Metabacillus sp. KUDC1714: one gene and its partner. The protein of the gene in region 2 interacts with the protein of the main gene of each other region in a pairwise test. Links are inferred from orthologs where the notes say so. Each region holds a gene or a part of one and is shown on either strand. Other genes may lie near its edges.

Region 1 (3,456 bases), 2.2 Mb from region 2 along the record:
GATGTACCGGAGTAAAACGAACAACAGGACAGCATCCAGGTGGAATAATTGTTGTACCTGATTATATGGATATCTTTGATTTTTCGCCGATTCAATTCCCTGCAGATGCAACAGGTTCTGAATGGCGTACAACCCATTTTGATTTCCATTCCATTCATGATAACCTATTAAAACTAGATATTCTTGGACACGATGATCCAACTGTAATCCGTATGCTACAGGATTTAAGCGGTATTGATCCAAAAACTATTCCGACAGATGATCCTGAGGTAATGAAGATTTTTAGTGGAACCGAGTCTTTAGGCGTGACTGAAGAACAAATAATGTGTAAAACAGGGACATTAGGGATTCCTGAGTTTGGAACAAGATTTGTTCGGCAAATGCTTGAAGATACAAAACCAACTACGTTCTCTGAGCTTGTCCAAATTTCTGGTCTATCACATGGGACAGATGTATGGCTTGGGAATGCTCAAGAGTTAATTCATAATAAAATATGTACGTTAAGTGAGGTTATTGGCTGTCGTGATGACATCATGGTATATCTTATCTATCAAGGATTAGAGCCTTCATTCGCCTTCAAGATTATGGAGTCTGTTCGTAAAGGAAAAGGTTTAACAGATGAAATGGAAGAAGAAATGAAAAAACAGGAAGTGCCAGCTTGGTATATTGATTCTTGCTTAAAAATCAAGTACATGTTCCCAAAAGCCCATGCTGCGGCTTACGTGTTAATGGCTGTACGTATTGCGTATTTTAAAGTTCATCATGCTCTACTATATTATGCTGCATATTTCACAGTTCGTGCCGATGATTTTGATATTGACACAATGGTAAAAGGTTCTACACCAATTCGAGCTAAAATTGATGAAATTAATCTAAAAGGGTTAGATGCTTCTCCAAAAGAGAAAAACCTACTAACTGTATTAGAACTAGCACTAGAAATGTGTGAAAGAGGATATTCCTTCCAAAAGGTTGACCTTTATCGTTCTAGTGCAACAGATTTTATTATTGATGGGAATACACTAATTCCCCCGTTCAACTCCATTCCTGGACTTGGAACAAACGCAGCGTTAAATATTGTAAAAGCTAGAGAAGACGGAGAATTTCTATCAAAAGAAGATCTCCAGCAACGAGGTAAAGTCTCAAAAACAATCATTGAATATTTAAACACTCATGGCTGTCTTGATGAACTACCGGATCAAAACCAACTATCACTATTTTAAAGGACATTAAAACACTAAGTCTCAAGCGGGGGCTACCCCCCCACTAATTGAAATGAAACACTAACTAGAAGATTATAGTGCATTAACAACGTTGCTCTAAGTAGTGTCAAACTCCTACAAAGACTTGTTCAAATAACTTAAATATTCTCCTGGGGGTCTGACCCTGGGGGAATTAAGGTATATTTGCAATAAAAATACGGTTATGTTATGATTTTAATGGAAATGCTAACGATAAGCAGAGGAAAAGAGTGGGGAAACCCACTCTTTCGTATTGTTATCGTCCTCGTCACTCGGATAGTATAGTACATACCATTCCCTGCTCAAAAGGCAGGGTTTTTCAGCAACTTAAAGGTGTCAAATTGCTGTTTAGGATAAGAATGCTAGTTTTTGGACTAAAGAATCATGTCTAGCTTCAGCGCCTAGCCTTCAAGTCAATAATCACCAAAGGTATGTGATTATCGTTGCCCAAGGCATGCGCTTTTCTTAGCAAGGAGGAAGAGAATGAGCAAAAAAGTAACGGAAATCGTGGAACAATTAGTGACACCAATTTTAAACGATATGAAATTAGAATTGGTCGATATTGAATACGTGAAGGAAGGTTCTAATTGGTTTCTTCGATTATTTATTGATTCTGAAAAAGGCATTGATATTGAAGAATGTGGTGTAGTTAGTGAACGATTAAGCGAGCAGCTTGACGAATTAGATCCCATTCAACATAACTACTTCTTAGAAGTTTCATCGCCAGGTGCTGAGAGACCATTAAAAAAAGAAGAAGATTTAAAGAAAGCAATTGGTAAACAGGTCCATATTAAAACATATGAACCAATAAATGGAGAAAAGTTATTTGAAGGTGTCTTAACTGATTTTGACGGTCAAACGGTTACTGTAACTGTAACAATTAAGACTAGGAAAAAACAGGTTGAAATCCCTTATGATAAAGTGGCAAAAGCTAGATTAGCCGTAACATTTTAACTAGCATGGACTGCAGTATCTCCAGCAGATTTGTGAGTATTTATCCACTTACAAGTCCAAGCATTCTCCTCATTACTTCTTAAGTGTACTAAGCTTGTACCTTAACTGTAGAAGGTGGATTTAGCAAAACAATATGCATTTAGCTTATTTTTTAAGGGGGAAGCCGTTAAAATGAGTAGTGAACTATTAGATGCCTTAACAATTTTAGAAAAGGAAAAGGGCATCAGCAAGGAAATTATCATTGAAGCAATTGAAGCTGCATTAATTTCTGCTTATAAACGAAACTTTAACCAAGCACAAAATGTTCGCGTTGATTTAAATCGTGAAACAGGGACAATGAAGGTTTATGCAAGAAAAGATGTTGTTGATGAGGTATATGATCCGCGTCTTGAAATATCTCTTAGTGAAGCACGAGGAATCAATCCAAATTATGTGCTGAACGATGTGATTGAGATGGAAGTTACTCCAAAGGATTTCGGTCGTATTGCAGCACAAACAGCTAAACAAGTCGTAACTCAGCGTGTTCGTGAAGCTGAGCGTGGTGTAATTTATAGCGAGTTTATTGATCGAGAAGAAGATATTATGACAGGTATTGTTCAGCGTATCGACTCTAAATTCATTTATGTAAGCTTAGGTAAAATAGAAGCTCTTTTACCTGTTAGTGAGCAAATGCCAAATGAAACTTATAAACCACATGACCGTATAAAGGTATTTATTACAAAGGTTGAAAAAACGACGAAGGGCCCACAAATTTTTGTGTCTAGAACACATCCGGGACTTTTAAAGAGATTGTTTGAAATCGAAGTTCCAGAAATCTATGATGGTACTGTTGAAATTAAATCTGTTTCTAGGGAAGCTGGAGATCGTTCAAAAATCTCTGTACATTCCGAGAATCCTGAAGTAGATCCGGTTGGATCATGTGTTGGGCCTAAAGGGCAACGTGTACAAGCAATTGTCAACGAATTAAAAGGAGAAAAAATTGACATTGTAAAATGGTCGCAAGATCCTATTGAATTTGTCGCTAACGCACTTAGTCCTTCTAAAGTAGTTGAGGTACTTGTAAATGAAGAAGAAAAAGCTACTACAGTTATTGTTCCTGATTATCAATTATCATTAGCAATTGGTAAACGTGGACAAAATGCTCGTTTAGCAGCTAAGCTTACTGGTTGGAAAATAGATATTAAAAGTGAAACAGATGCCGAAAAAGCTGGAATTTATCCACTTCAAAAGTCTGAATCCGACGTTGATGTTGATGACGAACCAC
Region 2 (2,705 bases):
GCTCTTCGTTAGTGATTTCCTCACCACCAAGGTATTTCTCCATTAATTCTTCATCTAGTTCTGCTACTGCTTCAACTAGGCTTTCACGGTATTCGTTTGCTTGTTCAAGGTATTCCTCAGGTATTTCCTTATCTTGGATATCAGTACCTAAGTCATTGCCATAGAACGTCGCTCTCATTTCTACCAAGTCGATGATTCCTTCAAATTGATCCTCAGCACCAATCGGTAATTGGATTGGGTGAGCATTAGCTTGAAGACGCTCATGAATTGTTTTAACAGAATATAAGAAGTCTGCGCCGATTTTGTCCATTTTGTTAACAAAAACAACACGAGGAACTCCATAAGTTGTAGCCTGACGCCAAACTGTTTCTGTTTGCGGCTCAACACCTGATTGAGCATCAAGAACAGCTACAGCACCATCAAGTACACGTAATGAACGTTCAACTTCAACTGTGAAGTCTACGTGTCCAGGTGTATCGATGATGTTAACACGATGTCCTTTCCACTGCGCAGTTGTTGCAGCGGAAGTAATCGTGATTCCACGTTCTTGTTCTTGCTCCATCCAGTCCATTTGAGATGCACCTTCATGAGTTTCACCAATCTTGTGAATACGACCAGTGTAATATAGTACACGCTCAGTTGTTGTTGTTTTTCCAGCATCAATATGAGCCATGATACCAATATTACGAGTGTTTAATAAGGAGAACTCTCTTGCCATTGGGTAATTTCTCCTTCCTCATAGGAAATTTAGTATAGTTAAACTGTATTGATTACCAGCGATAGTGAGCAAATGCTTTATTTGCTTCAGCCATTTTATGTGTATCTTCACGCTTCTTAACTGCTGCTCCAGTGTTGTTAGCAGCGTCAAGAATTTCGTTAGCTAAACGCTCTTCCATCGTTTTTTCTCCGCGAAGACGCGCATAGTTTACTAACCAACGAAGACCTAAAGTAGTACGACGATCAGGGCGTACTTCTACAGGTACTTGATAGTTAGCACCACCAACACGACGTGCTTTAACTTCAAGAACTGGCATGATGTTTTTAAGTGCTTGTTCAAACACTTCCATTGCATCTTTTCCAGAGCGTTCTTTAATTAAATCGAAAGCATTGTAAAGTACAGATTGTGCTTTACCTCTTTTTCCGTCGATCATAATTCTGTTTACTAAACGTGTAACAAGCTTTGAATTGTAAAGTGGATCTGGTAATACATCTCTTTTTGCTACAGGACCTTTACGTGGCATGTTATGTTCCTCCCTTCATGCTGATTTCATTTTATTTAAAAATTATATTATTTTTTTGCAGCTTTAGGACGTTTCGTACCGTATTTAGAACGACCTTGCATACGTCCATCAACACCAGCAGTATCAAGCGCACCACGAACGATGTGGTAACGTACCCCCGGTAAATCCTTTACACGACCACCACGGATAAGAACAACACTATGTTCTTGTAAGTTGTGACCAATACCAGGAATATATGCTGTAACTTCGATTCCGTTAGTTAAACGAACACGAGCATATTTACGAAGCGCTGAGTTAGGTTTCTTTGGCGTCATCGTACCTACACGAGTACACACACCACGTTTTTGAGGTGATGATACATTCGTTTGCTCTTTTTTGAAGCTGTTGTAACCTTTGTTTAGCGCAGGTGATTTTGATTTCTCAACTTTACTTACGCGACCTTTACGTACTAATTGGTTAATAGTAGGCATTATGGTTTTCCTCCCCTCATCAATTTAATACCACACATCCAGGTGGTTCATATTTGGGCAAAAACAAAGTTTCTGCAAAATGAATTCACATATCGCAAAAACAGCTTTTACTGGATTATAGCTACAGCTGCAGCTCCAACTTCTATTCCACAAGCTTTACCAAGCTTTTTCATAGAAGAAACTTTTGTTAAAGGAATATGCTGTTGTTCTGCTGTTTGAATAATCTTTTGGACAATTCGTTGTTCAGCATCTTCAGCAATGATCATTTCTCTAACCTCATTATTTAATAGAGCTTTAACTGATTGCTTAGTACCAACAATAATTTTTTGTGCCTGAGATACTTTTTCATAAGACATATTTATATATCCTCCAAAGCAAACAGGTTGTGATTAAGCACCTTGAATATAGTAACATTGAAAGAGATGGATGTCAACATTACTCTCGAAAAACTTTTAACATCCATCTCTTCACTTTTATTAATCTACTGAAACAGCTTCTTCCATTTGTTCAACTTTAGAAATTGGTTCAGCTTGACGATACCTTGGCATTCCTGTTCCGGCTGGTACAAGTTTACCAATAATAACATTTTCTTTAAGCCCTAATAGTTCATCACGTTTCCCTTTAATTGCTGCATCTGTAAGAACACGAGTTGTTTCTTGGAATGATGCTGCAGATAAGAAGGAATCAGTTTCAAGTGATGCTTTTGTTATACCAAGTAATACAGGTCTACCTGTTGCAGGTCGTTTACCCTCTAATAATACTTGCTTGTTGGCATCTGTAAATTGATGAACATCAAGAAGTGTACCTGGTAAAACATCTGTATCACCAGCATCCATAACTCTAACTTTACGGAGCATTTGGCGTACCATAACCTCTACGTGCTTATCTCCAATTTCTACCCCTTGCATACGGTAAACTTTTTGAACTTCACGTAATAGATATTGTTGCACTGCTTGAAGATCCTTAACTTTAAGTAATTCCTTCGGATCAATAG

The links.
Region 1: the proteins of rpsL (region 2) and rimP interact in binary tests that used the Escherichia coli proteins (3 or more experiments, as listed by UniProt). The link is inferred for Metabacillus sp. KUDC1714 from one-to-one orthologs.

The regions. Positions count from the first base shown.
Region 1 is NZ_CP055263.1:4,340,499-4,343,954, forward strand. Bases 541-3,456 are described here. They hold rimP (ribosome maturation factor RimP), read left to right. Parts: upstream 541-1,721; coding sequence 1,722-2,192; downstream 2,193-3,456. Other genes in these bases: HUW50_RS19970 (PolC-type DNA polymerase III), read left to right, coding at 541-1,220; nusA (transcription termination factor NusA), read left to right, coding at 2,364-3,456. Also shown: more of HUW50_RS19970, read left to right, coding at 1-540.
Region 2 is NZ_CP055263.1:2,094,674-2,097,378, reverse strand. It holds rpsL (30S ribosomal protein S12), read right to left. Parts: upstream 1,712-2,705; coding sequence 1,289-1,711; downstream 1-1,288. Other genes in the region: rpoC (DNA-directed RNA polymerase subunit beta'), read right to left, coding at 2,188-2,705; HUW50_RS09880 (50S ribosomal protein L7ae-like protein), read right to left, coding at 1,819-2,067; rpsG (30S ribosomal protein S7), read right to left, coding at 771-1,241; fusA (elongation factor G), read right to left, coding at 1-718. UniProt on the Escherichia coli protein: With S4 and S5 plays an important role in translational accuracy. Interacts with and stabilizes bases of the 16S rRNA that are involved in tRNA selection in the A site and with the mRNA backbone.